One region of the Kitasatospora sp. NBC_00039 genome, then DNA from elsewhere that is predicted to be linked to it. Evidence: riboswitches for the same ligand, from Rfam matches in the RefSeq annotation. Region 1 holds a riboswitch; the other holds the start of a gene.
The links. A riboswitch is a leader RNA that binds a small molecule or an ion and turns the genes downstream of it on or off. The one in region 1 is predicted to bind glycine.
Positions count from the first base shown of each region.

Region 1 (9,710 bases):
AGCACGGTGGCGGTGAAGCCGTAGTGCGTGAACTTCTCCGGGGTCTGGGCGAAGTTGCTGATCACCATGAACGAGCCGTACATGCCGAAGCCGATCAGCAGGCCGGCCAGGTTGGTGAAGGCGACGGCCGGGCGGGACATCATCTTCATGTCCACCAGCGGGTGCTTCACCTTGACCTCGATGACGCCCCAGATCAGGGCGACCACGGCGGCGACGGCGAACAGGCCGAGGGTCTTGGTCGAGGTCCAGCCCCAGTTGTTGCCCTGGCTGACCGCGACCAGCAGGGCGGAGAGCCAGCCGGCCAGGGTGATGGCACCGAGCGGGTCGGCGCCGCCGTCCTTGTCGGTGACCGGGTCGCTGGGAACGCGCAGGGCGACCAGGGCGACCGCGATCAGGCCGAAGACCAGGCCCATCCAGAAGATCGACTTGTAGCTCCAGTGCTCCAGCAGGAGACCGGTCGCCACCAGGCCGAGGCCGGAGCCGACGCCCATCGAGGCGCTGATGGCGGCGACGCCGCCGGTCACCTTCTGCTTCGGCAGCTCGTCGCGGACGATGCTGATTGCCAGCGGCAGCACGCCACCGCCGGCGCCCTGCAGGACACGGGCGACGACCAGCCAGGTGAAGGAGTGGGTGCTGACCGCCAGCGCGGAGCCGGCCACCAGGCCGGTCAGCGAGATCAGCAGCATCGGCTTGCGGCCGCGCAGGTCGCCGAAGCGGCCCAGCAGGGGGGTCAGCACGGCGGCGGAGAGCAGGTTGGCCGTCATCAGCCAGGTGATGTTGGAGCCGGAGACGCTGAGCTCCTTGGCCAGCGAGGGCAGGATCGGGACGACCGCGGTCTGCACCACGCTGAACGACAGCATCGCCAGGATGAGGGCCGGCAGGACCCGGGCGCTGCTCTGCTTCTCGGCCGCGGTGGTGGGCTGTGGTGCCTCACTCACGGTTGCTTCCTCCCGTACATAGTGAATGAACTGAAATAACCATGCAGGGAGATACTTCAGTGTGTCAAATATCGATTGGTGAAGCTTTGGCAAAGTCGAAGGACCGCGGCCCCGAAGGCCGGGGTCGCGGGGTGGAAAACACGAAGGGCCCCGGGCCGTGGGCGGGCCCGGGGTCCTCGGTGAGCTGCTCTGTCAGGCGAGAGGCCTGAGGGGGGCCGGGCGGGACGGCTCGTCGGCCGATGCGGGGGTGTGGGCGTAGGCGGGCGGCGTTGCGGGGGCCGGGGTCGGGGTCGGGGTCGAGGCGGTGTTGTCGTGGACCTCGACGTGCTCGCGGCGCAGCTCGTCGCGGATCACCTCCTCGGCGGTGTACCGCTCGACCACCAGGCGCACCCGCTCGATCGGGGCCAGGTACTTGCGGACCACCGGGTGCTCCTCGCGCAGCGTGACCTCCTCCACCGCCTCGGCGATGTCCTTCTCGCTCAGCGAGGCCCGCTCCGCCTCGCCGACCGGCATCCGCTCCACCCGCACGCGCTCGCGGACCACCGGGACGCGGCGCTCGACCGGCTCGCTGGTCACGTACTTGCGCAGCTTCGCTGTGCCGAGGACGTGCCACTCGGTGGTGATGTCCAGGCGCTCCTCGCGGCAGGTGATCTCCACCGGGCCGCTGGGCGCGGACGAGGCCGGCGCGGATGTGGAGGCGGCCGGGGTGGACGTGGAGGAGGCCGGGGTGGACGTGGGCGTGGCCGGGGTGGACGTGGACGTGGCCGGGGCGGCAGGGGCGGCCGGGGTGGACGTGGACGTGGCCGGGGTGGACGTGGAGACGGCCGGGGCGGCAGGGGCGACCGGGCCGGTGGTGGCCGGCGCGGCCTGGGGGCGCGACTCGGGGGTGACCGGCGCCGTGGGGGCGGCGGGTGCGGAGGTGCTGAGGGTCCGCACGTTGGCCTCCGTGGCGGGTTCGGACGGCTTGCCGAGGTCGGCTGCCGGGGTGGTGCGGGGGGAGGCGGCCGGGGTGTCGGCCGAGTGGAAGGCGAGCGGCTTCGCGACGGGCGCGGCCGGTCCTGCGTTCGGGGCCGCCGGGGTGTCCGCGGGCGCCGGCGCCGTGTGCGTGGCCGCGGCCGCCACGGTGCCGGCGGCCGCCACGGTGCCGGCGGCCGCCATCGGGGCCGCCGCCGGGACGGAGCCGAAGTCGTGGTCGGCCGGATCGGAGCCGGAGCCGTCGCCCGCCGACGGGCGGCCGTCCATCGGGGTGTCCAGCCCGTAGTAGCGGTACAGCTGGAGCTCCTGGGCCGGCGACAGGTGCTGGCCGACGCCGAAGTCCGGCGACTCCTTCACCAGTGACTTGTCGTACGGCACCCGCAGCTCGTCGCCGGAGAACTCGCTCGTGGTCAGGGGGACGAAGGCGTCCCGGCCGAAGATGCCGGTCCGGACGGCCGCCCATTCGGGCTGTCCGGTGGCGTCGTCCAGGTACACCTCGTCGACCGTCCCGATCTTGTCTCCGTTGCGGTCGACCGCCTTGTGGCCGATGAGGTCCCGGGGGTCGATATCGGTCTGCACTCTTTCCTCCAGTGCGCTGCGCCTGCGGAACTCCCGCAGGCCGACGGCCGGCCCGCCCGTTCCATCCGCCACTTCACACCAAAAGCCATGAACCGGACGCCCGCGACCGGGGCGGGGCCGGACGGGCCCGGTGCTGCGCCGTCCGGGTCACGGGGCCGCCCCGGGATCGACCCGACGCACCCGTGATCGAAGGGCCTCCCGCTGGTACCCTGGGCGCGACCGCCGAGCCCGCTCGGGAGAGTCCCCGACAGCGAAAACCACTGGTCGGGGCGCCGAAGGAGCAACTCCTCCCCGGAATCTCTCAGGCATCCGTACCGTGTGGGATAGGTCACTCTGGAAAGCAGGGCAGGACTGCCGGCGAGGGAGCCGGTGGCCACCACCCTCACCGACGGTGCAAGCCGGCGGCGCGCCCACGGCGTGCCGCGCGGGCGAAGCTCTCAGGTCCCGATGACAGAGGGGGAGGCCTGTTGGGTCCGCCCGCCCAGGCCCTTCCGCTGTTGTCCACAGCGGTGGAGCCGTACGGCGTGCGTACCCCCGCCGGTCCGTGACCAGGAGGCCTCGACCACCATGAACGCCCAGCCGAACGAGGGACGCCCCACCGGCGCCCCGACCCTCACCGAGCTTGAGCTGGCCAGTCCCTTCGAGAACCGCCACATCGGCCCCGACGCCGCTGCGCAGGAGAAGATGCTGGCCCAGGTCGGCTACGGCTCGCTGGACGAGCTCGCCGCCACCGCCGTGCCCGAGGCGATCCGCTCCATCACCGGCCTGGACCTGCCCGCCGGCCGCAGCGAGGCGCAGGTCCTCGCCGAGCTGCGCGAGCTGGCAGGACGCAACCAGGTGCTCCAGCCGATGATCGGCCTGGGCTACTACGGCACCTTCACCCCGCCGGTGATCCTGCGCAACGTCCTGGAGAACCCGGCCTGGTACACCGCGTACACGCCGTACCAGCCGGAGATCTCGCAGGGCCGCCTGGAGGCGCTGCTCAACTTCCAGACCCTGGTCTCCGACCTGACCGGCCTGCCCACCTCCGGCTCCTCGCTGCTGGACGAGGGCACCGCGGCCGCCGAGGCGATGGCGCTGGCCCGCCGCGTCACCAAGGTCAAGGGCGGTGTCTTCCTGGTCGACGCCGAGACCCTGCCGCAGACCATCGCGGTGATCGAGACCCGCGCCGAGCCGACCGGTGTCGAGGTCGTCGTCGCCGACCTCTCCGCGGGCATCCCCGCCGAGATCGCCGAGCGCGGCGTCTTCGGTGTGCTGCTGCAGTACCCGGGCGCCACCGGTGTGGTCCGCGACCTCGCCCCCGTCATCGAGCAGGCCCACGGCCTCGGCGCGATCGTCGCCGTCGCCGCCGACCTGCTGGCGCTCACCCTGCTGAAGTCCCCGGGCTCGCTCGGCGCCGACATCGCCTGCGGTACCTCGCAGCGCTTCGGTGTGCCGATGGGCTTCGGCGGCCCGCACGCCGGCTACCTCTCGGTGCGTGCCGAGTACGCCCGCTCGCTGCCCGGCCGCCTGGTCGGCGTCTCCGTCGACGCCGACGGCACCCGCGCCTACCGCCTGGCGCTGCAGACCCGCGAGCAGCACATCCGCCGCGAGAAGGCCACCAGCAATATCTGCACCGCCCAGGTGCTGCTCGCCGTGATGGCCTCGATGTACGCCGTCTACCACGGTCCGGACGGCCTGGCCGACATCGCCCGCCGCACCCACCGCTACGCCGCCGCCCTCGCCGAGGGCCTGCGGGCCGGCGGCGTCGAGCTGCTCCACGGCGAGTTCTTCGACACCGTCACCGCCGTCGTCCCCGGCCGCGCCGCCGCGATCGCCGAGGCCGCGCGCGCCCACGGCATCAACGTCCACCAGGACGGCGAGGACCGGATCTCGGTCTCCACCGACGAGACCACCACCCGCGAGCACCTGGCGGGCGTCTGGGCCGCGTTCGGCGTCGAGGGCGTGGAGGCCGCCGAGAGCGCTGACGCGCTGCCGGCCGCGCTGCTGCGCGAGGACGAGTACCTGACCCACCCGGTCTTCCACAGCCACCGCTCCGAGACCGCCATGCTGCGCTACCTGCGCCGCCTGTCGGACCGCGACTACGCGCTGGACCGCGGCATGATCCCGCTGGGCTCCTGCACCATGAAGCTCAACGCGACCACCGAGATGGAGCCGGTGACCTGGCCCGAGTTCGGCCAGCTGCACCCGTTCGCGCCGATCGAGCAGGCGCAGGGCTTCCTGACCCTGATCCGCCAGCTGGAGCAGCAGCTGGTCGAGGTGACCGGGTACGACGCCGTCTCGATCCAGCCGAACGCCGGCTCCCAGGGCGAGCTGGCCGGCCTGCTGGCCGTCCGTGCGTACCACCACGCCAACGGCGACACCCAGCGTGACGTCTGCCTGATCCCGTCCTCCGCGCACGGCACCAACGCGGCCTCCGCCGTGATGGCCGGCATGCGCGTGGTCGTGGTGAAGACCCTGGTCGACGGCGACGTCGACGTGGACGACCTGAAGGCCAAGATCGAGCAGCACCGCGACCAGCTCGCCGTGCTGATGGTCACCTACCCGTCCACCCACGGCGTGTACGAGACCGAGATCACCGACATCTGCGCGGCCGTGCACGAGGCCGGCGGCCAGGTGTACGTGGACGGCGCCAACCTGAACGCCCTGGTCGGCCTGGCCAAGCCGGGCAAGTTCGGCGCGGACGTCTCGCACCTGAACCTGCACAAGACCTTCTGCATCCCGCACGGCGGCGGCGGCCCGGGCGTCGGCCCGGTCGCGGTCCGCGCGCACCTCGCGCCGTACCTGCCCAACCACCCGCTCCAGGCGGAGGCCGGCCCGGCCACCGGCGTCGGCCCGATCTCGGCCGCGCCGTGGGGCTCGGCGGCCATCCTGCCGATCTCCTGGGCGTACGTCCGGCTGATGGGCGGCGAGGGCCTCAAGCGCGCCACCCAGGTGGCGGTCCTGAACGCCAACTACATCGCCAAGCGCCTGGCCCCGCACTTCCCGGTGCTCTACACCGGCCCCGGCGGCCTGGTCGCCCACGAGTGCATCATCGACCTGCGCCCGCTCACCAAGGAGACGGGCGTGACGGTGGACGACATCGCCAAGCGCCTGATCGACTACGGGTTCCACGCGCCGACGATGTCCTTCCCGGTGGCCGGCACCCTGATGATCGAGCCGACCGAGTCCGAGGACCTGCACGAGATCGACCGGTTCTGCGACGCGATGATCGAGATCCGCGCCGAGGTCGACAAGGTCGGCTCGGGCGAGTGGACGGCCGAGGACAACCCGCTGCGCAACGCCCCGCACACCGCCGCCACGCTGGCCGGCGACTGGGCGCACGGCTACTCGCGGCAGGAGGCGGTCTTCCCGGCGGGTGTGAACCCGGCGGACAAGTACTGGCCCCCGGTCAGCCGCATCGACGGCGCGTACGGCGACCGCAACCTGGTCTGCTCCTGCCCGCCGCTGGACGAGTACGGCAACTGAGCGAGCCGAGCTACGGCAGGGCCCCGGCGGAGCTCTCCCAGCCTTCGGCTGGGAGGTGCTCCATCACCGGGGCCCTGCCCGTTCCTCGACGTCTGTCGGCGGCTGCCCCCGCCTGCGGGTCAGGCCGCGTGGGCGACCGGGCGGCGCGGGGCGATCACCCGGCCGTCGGGCAGCAGTTCGCCGGTGTCCTCGAAGAGCAGGACGCCGTTGCAGAGCAGGCTCCAACCCTGCTCCGGGTGGCAGGCCACCGGTACGGCCGCCTCGCGGTCCTCGGACTCGGCCGTCGGGCATTCAGGACGGTGCTGGCACATACGTACCCTCGCTTCGCTCTGCGATCCTCCCCGTGGTGCGGCGCCGTCGGATGCCCGTCGGGAGCCGCCGCGGTAGTCGGATCCTGTCCGGCGCCGGACAGGTGTAGACCGGCGCTCAAGTGGGTAGGACAGGTGGTCCTTCCACGCTGGTTCCCAGTGTCGGCATCCCGGGACGATCGCGCAGCAATTTGGTGACATGCGCCACAACCCGAGGGCAGAGATCACCCGTTCAGGCGGCTGCGGCTCGGAAAAGCCCCCGGACGGGCCATCAGGCGGCTGGCCTTTCAGGGCCATGCCCGATGGCCCGTCCGGGTGGGGCTGGCAGATCGGTGCCGGCGCGGAGCGCGCCGGCGGGGCGATCGGTGAGGGAGCGGCCGGCGAGGGGAGCCGGCCGGCGGGGGAGGGCTCAGGACGAGCCGAGCAGCAGCGCCCGGCCCAGCGGCGCCCGGGCCAGCACCGGCAGCAGGTCGGCGGCCGGGTAGGCGCGGTGCGCGGTGACCCCGAGCGGGGCCGGTGCCAGCGGGATCAGAAGGTCCGCCCCCGGGTCGGCGTCCGGACTGTGCAGCCAGAGCGCCGTCGCGTACTGGCCCGGGAAGGTCAGCAGCCGGGGCTGCCGGCGGGCTCGTGACGTCTGGGTGAGCTGCCAGGCCTGGCGCAGCGCCCGGACGGTCGAGTCCAGGTAGGGCCCGGCGGTGAAGTGGGAGAAGGTGTGGCCCTCGACGCCCTGCACCACCTCGGCCGCGGCGGCCACCTCGGTGCCGTCCTTGATCAGGAAGCGCCAGCCCGTCCGCCGGGCGGCGGTGAGCTCGGGGCGCGGCCCGTCCAGGACGTGGACCGCGAGCGGGTGCGCGGGGAGCAGCGGTCCGGTCGGATGACGCAGCGCTGCGGCGGCGGGCTGGCGCAGCGCGTCCTCCGAGTCGAGCGCGGCGAGGACGGCGCGCAGGGCACTGGGCGGGGGCTGGGGGGTCTGCAGAGTCATGGCGGGGTCGCCTCTCCGTGCGAGATCGGCGTGCGAGTGCGGCATACCGGCATGGCGCGGTGTGTCGTCGGTGACGGGACCTGGCCATGTCCGGTTGTGCATGATCGCGGTGCGGGTGCGGCCGCCGCCGTCGACGAGGGTTTCGGAGCGGCAGCGGGCCGGCCTGGGCGCAGTGCGAATTCTATCGAACAGGTGCGCAGGGTGACCTGTTTATCACAGGCGGTGGCGCCGGGCAAGTCGGCGGATGTGCTGAAAGGCCGTCAGTTTCCTTGCATTGCAAGCCGTTCGAAGCAATCGGGTATCGATCTTCGAGGTGGGCATGATGCATGCACGGTCGCTCGGCCGGGCGGCTCAGGAGGAGGGGATCATGGGCGAGAAGGTCGTGGCGACGCGCGCGGACCTGTCGGACCGGCAGCTGTACCGCCGCAAGCTCCAGTCCTGCCTCGACGCGCTCGGGCGGATGCTGCGCGAGGACCGCTTCGACCGGCCCCGGGCGGTGATGGGCCTGGAGATCGAGCTCAACCTCGCCGACGAGCAGGGCCTACCGGTGATGCGCAACGCCCAGGTGCTCAGCGCGATCGGCTCCAGTGACTTCCAGACCGAGCTGGGGCAGTTCAACATCGAGGTCAACATCACCCCGCACCGGCTCTGCGGCCACGTGTTCGAGGAGCTGCGCGAGGAGATCGACACCGGGCTGCGCTACGCCGACCGCAGGGCCGCCGAGGCCGGTGCGCGGATCGTCATGGTGGGCATCCTGCCGACCCTGGAGCACGACCACACCGGGCTGGACGCGATGTCCCACAACCAGCGGTACAGCCTGCTCAGCGACCAGATCCTGGCCGCCCGCGGCGAGGACATCACGCTGGACATCGAGGGCGTCGAACGCCTCCAGCTGGAGTCGATCACCATGGTCGCCGAGGCCGCCGCGACCTCGTTGCAGCTGCATCTGCAGGTCACCCCCGAGCGGTTCTCCTCGGTCTGGAACGCCGCCCAGGCGATCTGCGGCCCGCAGCTCGCACTCGGCGCCAACTCGCCGTTCCTGTTCGGGCGCGAGCTCTGGCGGGAGACCAGGCCGGTGCTCTTCCAGCAGGCGTGCGACACCCGTTCGGCGGAGCTCAAGGCCCAGGGCGTGCGCCCGATCACGTGGTTCGGCGAGCGGTGGGTGGACTCGGCGTACGACCTCTTCGAGGAGAACCTGCGGTACTTCCCGGCGCTGCTGCCGATCTGTGACGACGAGGACCCGGTCAAGACGCTCGCCTCCGGGGGCGTGCCGCGGCTCGCCGAGATGCGGCTGCACAACGGCACCATCTATCGCTGGAACCGGCCGGTGTACGACGTCAGCGACGGCGTGCCGCACCTGCGGGTGGAGAACCGCGCGCTGCCGGCCGGCCCGACCGTCGCCGACACGCTGGCCAACGCGGCGTTCTACTACGGCCTGGTACGGGTGCTGGCCGAGCAGCCGCGGCCGATCTGGAACAGGCTGCCGTTCGAGCGGGCCGACGAGAACTTCCGGCAGGCCGCCCGGTACGGCATCGACGCGGTCTTCCAGTGGCCGCGGCAGGGCCGGGCCGGTCGCGGCGGCGGGCTCACCACCGTGCCCGCCGTCGACCTGATCATGAACGAACTGCTGCCGATGGCCCACCAGGGGCTGGACGAGTGGGGCGTGGAGCCCGCCGACCGGGACCGCTACCTCGGCATCATCGAGCAGCGCTGCCTGCGCCGGGTCAACGGCGCCTCCTGGCAGAGCGCCACCTTCCACCGGCTGCGCGAGCAGTTCGGGATGGACCGGCCGGCCGCGCTGGCGGCGATGACCCGGCGCTACGCCGAGTACATGCGCGGTGGCGAGCCGGTGCACACCTGGCCGGTGGGCTGAGGGTCCGACCGCCCCTTCACCGCCCCTGTGGAAGGATGACCGCTCCGGCGGTCGGCCGACGGCCGGAGCGATGCCGGACCGCTGGAGCACGCCGTGACGACCGCCTCGACCGAACCGGAGACCGCGAAGCCCACGCGCCGGCTGCTCGGCGTCGAGCTGCTGACCGTTCTCGGCCTCTCCCTCGGGGCCAGTGGCATCGGCGCGCTGATCAGCTTCACGGGATCGCTCACCGAGACGCTCAGCCTCGGCCAGCAGGTCGCCACCCTGAACTCCTCGCGCGCGCCCGGCCGGCCCTGGCTGGACCTCGCCTGGCAGCTCTACTACATCGGGCGCGGGCTGATGCCGGTCGTCCTGGTCGGCTACCTGCTGGTGCGCGAGGGCACCTCGCTACGGGTGATCGGCTTCGACCTCGGGCAGAAGCTGCGCGACCTGGGCCGCGGAGCCGTCGTGGCCGCCGCGATCGGAGGCTCCGGGCTGGCGCTCTACCTGCTCTCGCAGGCGGCCGGGTACAACCTGACGGTGGCGCCGTCCGGGCTGCCGGACGTCTGGTGGCGGATCCCGGTGCTGGTCGCCTCCGCCTGGCAGAA
Region 1 is NZ_CP108289.1:1,631,293-1,641,002, reverse strand. It holds gene OG286_RS07450 (MFS transporter) at 1-938, opposite strand, end outside; gene OG286_RS07445 (DUF2382 domain-containing protein) at 1,131-2,096, opposite strand; partial or broken gene OG286_RS07440 (PRC-barrel domain-containing protein) at 2,118-2,492, opposite strand; glycine riboswitch at 2,716-2,819, shown strand; gene gcvP (aminomethyl-transferring glycine dehydrogenase) at 3,060-5,960, shown strand; gene OG286_RS07430 (DUF5999 family protein) at 6,080-6,271, opposite strand; gene OG286_RS07425 (hypothetical protein) at 6,678-7,250, opposite strand; gene OG286_RS07420 (glutamate--cysteine ligase) at 7,618-9,123, shown strand; gene OG286_RS07415 (CPBP family intramembrane glutamic endopeptidase) at 9,217-9,710, shown strand, end outside.

Region 2 (9,710 bases), 1.7 Mb from region 1:
CCGTGGAGACGGCCAGCCCCTCCGGTGCGACCGCGATCGCCCGCTGCATCAGCGCCCGGACGGCCTCCACGGTGGGCGGCGAACTCTCGTACAGCTCAAGACCGATGGCCAGGTACGGTTCGCCCACGGAGGGCTGCACCCAGGCCCGGCGCAACGCCTTGACCGCCCGCACCTCGCCCGCCTGGCGCTCCAGCAGCGCGAAGAACTGCTGGGCCGGCACCTGCGGTTCACTCAGCTTCAGCGGCCCGGCCGGCAGCCGGTCCAGGCCGGCCGCGATCCGCCGGAGGTCCGCCCAGGGCACGCCGACCCCGCCGCCGGGGGCGTGCGGATTCAGCCAGAGGCCCCAGCGCGTCCGGTACAGCGAGGCGGCGATCTCGCGCCCCGAGATCACCTCGTGCGCCCGCGCCCAGCCGGACGCCGCAAGCTGCTCGGGCGAGGTGACCGCCGGCGCGTAGCCGTGGCCGCTGATCTCCATGTTCCCGTACTGGGCATCCGGGCTGCCCGGCGTCCCGTGCCAGAGCAGCATCAGCACCTGGCCCTCGGCCAGGGCGTGCAGCAGCGCCTCGTACGCCTCCCAGCGTTCCGGCGCGACCTCGCGCAGCGCGTGCTCCAGCGCTCTCGGATCCGCGCCGGGGCGCCCGGCGGGTGCCTGGCCCCAGGGCCCCGGTGCACCGCCCGCTACCGCTCCCGCACTCATGCGCCCACCTCGCTGCGCCTCTTCTTCTCTCACCTGCCGCCGGCCCGACGGGTGTCTGCACGCACCCTATGGGGCGCCACCGACCACCGCCACGCCGACGTGCCTGCCGTGGGCCCCTCCGGCCCGATGGCGGGCTGCCCGACGGCGGGCGGGGAGGGGCACGTCGCTTTCGCGGCGGGTCACATCCGTGTGTAGAACGGCTGGACCCGGTTGAGCAACCACTCGACCACGGGGTCCTCCGCGAGGTCGAGCAGCACGAGGTGGACGCCACCGGGCAACGGCGCGGTTCCCAGCGCCCGGCCGAGCGCCTCGTTCACGGCGGCCGGCTCGGCCGGGGCCAGCTGGTCCAGCTGGACGCCGACGAACATCACGGTGGGCTCGCCCTCGACACTGGCCAGCGCCCGCCGCGCGGTCACCACCCCGGGCAGCGCCGACAGTTCGTTCCGGCAGGCGGCCAGGAAGGCCTCCGGGTCCTCGCCCGGCACCGGCTCGCGCAGCGCCACCCGGCCGCCGGACGGCGCGTCCGGGCCCCCCGCGGCCTCCCAGCGGTCCTCGCGCGGCCCGCGCCGCAGCTCGGCCACGCCCTGCGGCGGCACCGGGATGCCGACCGGGGCCTCCGGGTTCACCGCGATGCCCACGCCCAGCGGCAGCCCGCGGGCGAACTCCCAGACCGGCGCGACGGCGAACGCCATCCCCGGCGCCTGCTGGAGGAACACCTCCTGCGAGGAGAAGACCGGCACGTACGGGTCGCCGGCCAGCTCGACGGTGGGCAGGTCCAGCGCCTGCCCCTGCGGATCGGCGCCGACCGGCAGCGGGATCCACACGCGGCTGCGGGCCAGCACCTCGAACACCCGCGGGGTCGCGCCCGGATCGCCGAGCGCGGCGGTGAGCACCTGCTCCAGCTCGTTGGCCGGCCATCCACCGCCGGGCGGCGCCGACTCCGCGCCGCCCCACCCCTGCTGCTGCTCCACCGGGTACCCCATGCGCCCCTTGTACCGCCTCACTGGCTCGTCGACGCGTGCAGCCTAGCGGGCCGTCCGGGGCCCCTCTCCCGCACGGGCGCCGGACGTGCCATGATGTGCGCGGCTCCGCGTTCTCGCACGGGCCGCCCCCTAACTCCATACCGGCCGCTCGAACCCGCGCGGGAGAGTCCGGAGTGCCGCCGACAGGCGGCCGAGCCGGCGCCGAAGGAGCAAGTCCTCCCCGGAATCTCTCAGGCACCCCTACCGCACGGATTAGGCACATCTGGAAAGCGGCGCACGGCCCGGTCGCGCGCCCACCCACGGTGCAAGCCGCCATGCTGTCCTGTTAGCTGTAAGAGCTGCGGGCCCGCGTGCGGTGAAGCTCTCAGGTACGACGACAGATGGGGAGACCCAGCCGCCGCATGCCCGCGCGCAGGCCAGGTCCCTCACCGAGCGGGACCGGTCCGGCGTGCGCACCCCTGAGTGCCCAGACCGAGGAGTTCCAGGCCATGTCGTCCCTCCGCCTCACCGCGCTCGACGCGCTGCACCGCGCCCTCGGCGCGACCATGACCGACTTCGCCGGCTGGGACATGCCGCTGCGATACGGCAGCGAGCGCGAGGAGCACCTCGCCGTCCGCACCAAGGCCGGTCTCTTCGACCTCTCCCACATGGGCGAGATCACCATCACCGGCCCGCAGGCCGGCGAGATGCTGGACCACGCGCTGGTCGGCTTCGTCTCCGCGCTGGGCGTCCTGCGCGCCCGCTACACCATGATCTGCGCCGAGGACGGCGGCATCCTGGACGACCTGATCGTCTACCGCCTGCGCGAGGACGCCTTCCTGGTCGTCGCCAACGCCTCCAACGCCCAGCTGGTCCTCGACGAGCTGATCGCCCGCGCCAAGGGCTACGACGCCGTCGTCACCGACGACCGCGACACCTACGCGCTGATCGCCGTCCAGGGCCCGGAGGCCACCGCGATCCTCACCGCCACCACCGACGCCGACCTGCCCGGCCTGAAGTACTACGCGATCCTCCCGGCCCAGGTGGCCGGCCGCGACGTGCTGCTCGCCCGCACCGGCTACACCGGCGAGGACGGCTTCGAGATCTTCTGCAACCCGGGCGACGCCGAGCAGATCTGGCAGGCGCTGACCGAGGCCGGCTCCGACCGCGGGCTCGTCCCCTGCGGCCTGTCCTGCCGCGACACGCTGCGCCTGGAGGCCGGCATGCCGCTGTACGGGCACGAGCTCTCCACCGACCTGACCCCGTTCGACGCCGGCCTCGGCCGGGTGGTCCGCTTCGACAAGACCACCAACGAGGGCGCGTTCGTCGGCCGCAAGGCGCTGGAGAAGGCCGCCGCCGAGGCCGAGGCCAACCCGCCGCGGGTGCTCGTCGGCCTGGTCTCCGAGGGCAAGCGGGTGCCGCGCGCCGAGTACACCGTGGTCTCCGCCGACGGCGCCCCGATCGGCCGGATCACCTCCGGCGCGCCCTCCCCCACCCTGGGCAAGCCGATCGCGATCGCCTACGTGGACGCGGCGCACGCCACCCCCGGCACCACCGTCGCCGTGGACGTGCGCGGCAAGCACGAGCCGGTCCAGGTCGTGGCGCTGCCCTTCTACAAGCGCGCCCGCTGACCGTTCGCCCTCCCGAGGCATGCCCGGCCGCCGGGCCGCTTCGTCGTACCCGCTTCCCATCCTGGAGAATGACGCCATGAGCAACCCCCAGCACCTGCAGTACACCAAGGAGCACGAGTGGCTGACCGCCGCCGAGGACGGTGTCTCCACGGTCGGCATCACCGCCCACGCGGCCGACGCCCTCGGTGACATCGTCTACGTGCAGCTGCCCGAGGTCGGCGAGACCGTGACCGCCGGTGAGACCTGTGGCGAGCTCGAGTCCACCAAGTCGGTCAGCGACCTGTACTCGCCGGTGACCGGTGAGATCACCGAGGTCAACCAGGACGTCCTGGACGACAACTCGCTGGTCAACAGCGCCCCCTTCGAGGGTGGCTGGCTGTTCAAGGTGCGCGTCGAGTCGACCGACGAGCTGCTGAGCGCCGCCGAGTACGACGCCCTCACCAACCCGGCCTGAGCCACCCGCCGGGGCGGCCGCAGCGCGGCGGCCGCCCCGCCCTCCCGTCGCCCGCCGCCACCCTTCCGAGGGCACGCCACGCGCGGCACCTCCTTCTCTCCTCTCCGGGAAGACCACACCATGACGGTTCTCAACCAGTCCCTGCACTCGCTCGACCCCGAGATCGCCGCCGCGGTCGACGCCGAGCTGCACCGCCAGCAGACCACCCTGGAAATGATCGCCTCCGAGAACTTCGCCCCGGTGGCGGTCATGGAGGCCCAGGGCTCGGTGCTGACCAACAAGTACGCCGAGGGCTACCCCGGCCGCCGCTACTACGGCGGCTGCGAGCACGTCGACGTGGTCGAGCAGATCGCGATCGACCGGATCAAGGCCCTGTTCGGCGCCGAGCACGCCAACGTCCAGCCGCACTCCGGCGCGCAGGCCAACGCCGCCGCGATGTTCGCGCTGATCCAGCCGGGTGACACCATCCTGGGCCTGAGCCTGGCCCACGGCGGTCACCTGACCCACGGCATGAAGATCAACTTCTCCGGCAAGCTCTACAACGTGGCCGCGTACCACGTCGACGACAAGACCGGCCAGGTCGACATGGCCGAGGTCGAGCGCCTTGCCAAGGAGCACCAGCCGAAGCTGATCATCGCCGGCTGGTCCGCCTACCCGCGCCAGCTCGACTTCGCCGAGTTCCGCCGCATCGCCGACGAGGTCGGCGCCCTGCTGATGGTCGACATGGCGCACTTCGCCGGTCTGGTCGCCGCGGGCCTGCACCCCAACCCGGTGCCGTACGCGGACGTGGTCACCACCACCACCCACAAGACCCTGGGCGGCCCGCGCGGCGGCGTCATCCTCTCCAAGGCCGAGTGGGCCAAGAAGATCAACTCCGCGGTCTTCCCCGGCCAGCAGGGCGGCCCGCTGGAGCACGTCATCGCCGGCAAGGCCGTCGCCTTCAAGGTCGCCGCCTCGGAGGAGTTCAAGGAGCGCCAGCAGCGCACCCTGGACGGCGCCCGGATCCTCGCCGAGCGCCTGCTCCAGGCCGACGTCGCCGAGGCCGGTGCCTCCGTACTCTCCGGCGGCACCGACGTCCACCTCGTCCTGGTCGACCTGCGCAACAGCCAGCTCGACGGCCAGCAGGCCGAGGACCGCCTCCACGAGGTCGGCATCACGGTCAACCGCAACGCCATCCCGAACGACCCGCGCCCGCCGATGGTCACCTCCGGCCTGCGGATCGGCACCCCGGCCCTCGCCACCCGCGGCTTCCAGGCCGAGGACTTCCGCGAGGTCGCCGACATCATCGCCGAGGCGCTGAAGCCCGCCTTCGACGAGACCGTCGCCGCCGCGCTGAAGGCCCGGGTCACCGCCCTCGCCGACAAGTACCCGCTGTACCCGAACCTGTAGTTCAGTCGTAGGTGACCGGCCTCACCCCGCCGGGCCACCTGGGATTCCGGGGCACCGCGCACACTGGACAGTGCGCGCGGTGCCCCGTTCCGTGCCGGCACCCCGCCTGCTTGTCCTTCCACGAGACCAGACAAGGACGTCCTCCGTGGCCATCAGCGTCTTCGACCTCTTCTCCATCGGCATCGGCCCGTCGAGCTCCCACACCGTCGGCCCGATGCGCGCCGCCCGGATGTTCGCCCGCCGCCTGAAGTCCGAGGGCCTGCTGACGGACGTGGCGAGCGTGCGCGCCGAGCTGTTCGGCTCGCTGGGCGCCACCGGCCACGGCCACGGCACCCCCAAGGCCGTCCTGCTGGGCCTGGAGAACAACTCCCCGCGCACCGTCGACGTCGACCAGGCCGACGCGGACGTCGAGCGGATCACCACCGAGAAGCGGCTCAACCTGCTCGGCAGCCACGCCATCGCCTTCGACCCCGACAGCCAGCTGATCCTGCACCGCCGCCGCTCGCTGCCGTACCACGCCAACGGCATGACCCTCTGGGCCTTCGCCGCCGACGGCTCCCCGCTGCTGGAGAAGACGTACTACTCGGTCGGCGGCGGCTTCGTCGTCGACGAGGACGCGATCGGCGCCGACCGGGTCAAGCCCGACGACACCGCGCTGAAGTACCCCTTCCGTACCGGCGACGAACTGCTCCGGCTCAGCAGGGAGACCGGCCTCTCCATCTCCGGCCTGATGCTGGAGAACGAGAAGGCCTGGCGGACGGAGGAGGAGATCCGGGCCGGCCTGCTGGAGATCTGGCGGGTCATGCAGGAGTGCGTCCGGGCCGGCATGTCCCGCGAGGGCATCCTCCCCGGCGGCCTCAAGGTGCGCCGCCGCGCCGCCTCCGGCGCCCGTGCCCTGCGCGCCGAGGGCATCGGCCCGGCCAACGCGATGGAGTGGGTGACCCTCTACGCGATGGCCGTCAACGAGGAGAACGCCTCCGGCCGCCGCGTCGTCACCGCGCCGACCAACGGCGCGGCCGGCATCATCCCCGCCGTCCTGCACTACTACCTGAACTTCATCCCCGGCGCCGACGAGGAGGGCATCGTCCGCTTCCTCCTCGCCGCCGGTGCGATCGGCATGCTCTTCAAGGAGAACGCCTCCATCTCCGGCGCCGAGGTCGGCTGCCAGGGCGAGGTCGGCTCCGCCTGCTCGATGGCGGCCGGCGGCCTCGCCGAGGTCCTCGGCGGCACCCCCGAGCAGGTCGAGAACGCCGCCGAGATCGGCATCGAGCACAACCTGGGCCTCACCTGCGACCCGGTCGGCGGCCTGGTCCAGATCCCGTGCATCGAGCGCAACGGCATGGCCTCAGTGAAGGCCGTCACCGCGGCCCGGATGGCCCTGCGCGGCGACGGCCGCCACCACGTCTCCCTCGACAAGGCGATCAAGACCATGAAGGAGACCGGCGCGGACATGAAGATCAAGTACAAGGAGACGTCCCGCGGCGGTCTCGCCGTCAACGTCATCGAGTGCTGATCCCGCCACGGTAGGCCCGAGCCCCCGGAACGCGACGACCGTTCCGGGGGCTCTGCCGTTTGCCGGTCACCACGCCGTTCACACGGCGGCCTGCCCGGCGGCGACCGCCGGCAGAACGGCGGCGGCGAACGGGATGCTCATGTGACGTCGCTTGGGCGTACGCATGTGGAGGGACTCGCTTTCGCTGGGGGATGACGGGCGGGAATCACTGCGGGACCACTGCTGAGGGGCGCTTGCGGCACCGCGCCGTCGAGGGACGGGCCACCACCGAACCGCAGACTGGCTCCCGGTCCGTCCCGGCCGCCAGCCCTGCCGGGCGGTTCGGGACGCCGGAACGCCGACAGGTACCGTGAGCTGCGGATTCGGGGGAGCCTGGAACGCCGTACCGGGACGAGGGGGATGCGAACATGAGCGTGGAGACCGAGGAATTCGCGGCGATGCTGCGCGAGCTGAAGGACCGCTCGGGCCGCAGTTACGGCACGCTCGCGGCCCGGCTGCACGTCAGCACCTCGACGCTGCACCGGTACTGCAACGGCGCCGCCGTCCCCAACGAGTACGCGCCGGTGGAGCGGCTCGCGCGGGTCTGCGGGGCGCGCGCCGACGAACTGGTCGAGCTGCACCGCCGCTGGATCCTGGCGGACGCGGCCCGCCGCCGGGAGCCGTCCGGCCCGCCCGCCCCCGCGGCCTGGCCCGCTCCCGAACCGGCCCGCGCGGCGTCCCCCGCGCCGGAGCCGGCACCGCACCCGGCCCCGGAAGCCGCGCCCGCGCCCGCGCCGGAACCGGAACCGGAACCGCAGTCTCAGCCTCGGCCTCAGCCGGCCGACGACCGGCGACGCCGTCGGCTGCCGGACACCCGGATCCTGCTGAGCGCCGCCGCCGTGGCCGTCGTCGCCGTGGCCGCGATCCCGGTCCTCGATCTGGCGGGCCGTACCGAGACCCCGCTCGCGAGCCGCCGGCCTCCGGCCGCCACCGCCTCCTCCCCCGCAGCCACTCCCCCGGCCACCGAGCCGGCGCCCGCCACCCCGGCCGCACCCGCCCCGACCGCCCCAACCACGGCCACCGCCACCGCCACCGCCACCGGGCCGGCCTCGTCGACGCCCGAGGACGATGCACCGCCCTTCCACGTCAACGTCCTGGCGGACAACTGGGGCAACCCCTGCGGCCAGTGGTTCCTGACGCCCCGCGCCCCGCGCGCCGTGGCCGCACCCCCTTCGAACCAGCGGACGGAGAGCTGGGCCGCCGACCAGCAGGCCCTCCCCGGCGGGCATCTGCGGCTGCAGCTGACGGCGCAGGGCGAGAACGCCAAGCCCGTCGTCCTGAGCGCCCTCTACGTGGAGGTGGTCAGCACCCGGCCGGCCCCGAAGGGGAACGCCTACACCCTGGGTTCCGGCTGCGGCGGCGAGATCACCCCGTCGGCCTTCGCCGTCGACCTGGACTCCGCGGCCCCGCGCCCGGTGCCCGTCCCGGCGCTGGAGGGCGCCGTCAAGGGCAGGACCTCGAACTTCCCCTACTCGGTGTCGGCCACCGATCCGCAGGTGCTGAACATCGACGCCCGCACCACATCCCAGGACGTCAGCTGGAACCTCGTCCTGGCCTGGAGCAGCGGCGACCGCCACGGCACCCTCCCCGTCAACGACCACGGCAAGCCCTTCCGCACCGTCGGCCTGAAGGGCGCGCCGGGGTACTTCTACAAGGACGAGCGCACCGGCTGGGCCCCCACCCCCGTCGTCGAGTGACCGGCTGATCAGCGGCTGTGCTGCCGCGGGCCCGGCCCTCCGGGGCACGACGAAGGCCGGCACCCCCGGGGAGGGGGTGCCGGCCTTCGGGTCGGGCGGAGGTCAGGCGACGAGCTCCGCCTCGTCGGCGGCGGCCTGCGCGGCCTCGGGCTTGCCGTTCCGCATGACCAGGGTGGCCAGGACGGCCGCGGACAGCATGCTGATCGCGCTGATGGTGAAGGTGGTGGACATCGAGGAGGTGAAGGCCTCCCGGGCGGCGTGGACGAGGCCCGCGTCGCCGTTGGCGATGGCCAGCGCGTCCCCGATGGAGCGCTTGGCCTGCTCCGGCGCACCGGCCGGCATCTCCTGGGCGAAGCGGCTGGAGAGCAGCGAGCCGAGGATGGCGATGCCCAGCGCGGTACCGGCCTGCTGGATGGTGTCGTTGAGCGCGGAGCCGACACCGGCCTTGTCGGCCGGGATGGTGCCCATCAGCGCGCCGACGGCGGCCGGCATGGCCAGGCCGGCGCCGAGGCCGAGCAGGCCGAGGGCGACGGCCGGGAGGGTGAAGCCGCTGTCGGCGGTGACGGTGGTGAGGATGGCGAACGAGGAGGCCATGATCAGCATGCCGCCCAGGATGAGGATCCGGTTGCCGATCTTGGCGGCGAGGCCGGCGCCGGCGCCGTTGCCGATGAGGGCGGCGACGGCCAGCGGGACGAAGGCGAGGCCGGCCTTGACGGGCGAGTAGCCGAGGACGAACTGCAGGTACTGGGTGAGGACGAGGAGCAGGCCGCCGTTGCCGATCTGGACGAGGGTCAGCGAGAGCGAGCCGCCGCTGAAGTTGCGGTGCTTGAAGAGGACCAGCGGGACCATCGGCGACTCGGTGACGTTCTCCCAGAGCACGAACCCGCCGAGGGCGACGACGGCGACCGTCAGGGTGATCAGCGACTTGCCCTCGAAGGCGCCGTGCTGCGGGATCTCGATGATCCACCAGATCAGGGCGGTCATACCGGCGGCGGAGAGGATCGCGCCCAGCGGGTCCGGCTTCTGCCACGGGCCCTTGGACTCGGGCATGAGGGTGAGGCCGGCCAGGACGGCGAGGACGACGACCGGGACGTTGATGAAGAAGATCGAGTGCCAGGAGAAGTGGTCGATCAGGAAGCCGCCGAGCACCGGGCTGCCGACCAGGCCGAGCATCGACACCGAACCCCAGGCGGCCATGGCCTTGCTGCGCTCGTCCTCCTCGAAGACGGTGATCAGGATCGACAGGGTGGAGGGCATGATCAGCGCACCGCCGACGCCCATCGCGATCCGGGAGGCGATGACCTCACCGGGGTTGGTGCAGAAGGTCG
Region 2 is NZ_CP108289.1:3,301,099-3,310,808, forward strand. It holds gene OG286_RS14585 (enhanced serine sensitivity protein SseB C-terminal domain-containing protein) at 1-697, opposite strand, end outside; gene OG286_RS14590 (enhanced serine sensitivity protein SseB) at 877-1,680, opposite strand; glycine riboswitch at 1,830-1,936, shown strand; gene gcvT (glycine cleavage system aminomethyltransferase GcvT) at 2,169-3,290, shown strand; gene gcvH (glycine cleavage system protein GcvH) at 3,367-3,744, shown strand; gene glyA (serine hydroxymethyltransferase) at 3,865-5,133, shown strand; gene OG286_RS14610 (L-serine ammonia-lyase) at 5,279-6,646, shown strand; gene OG286_RS14615 (helix-turn-helix domain-containing protein) at 7,054-8,382, shown strand; gene OG286_RS14620 (MFS transporter) at 8,485-9,710, opposite strand, start outside.
Region 2: another riboswitch for glycine. It lies ahead of gcvT (glycine cleavage system aminomethyltransferase GcvT); the one in region 1 lies ahead of gcvP (aminomethyl-transferring glycine dehydrogenase).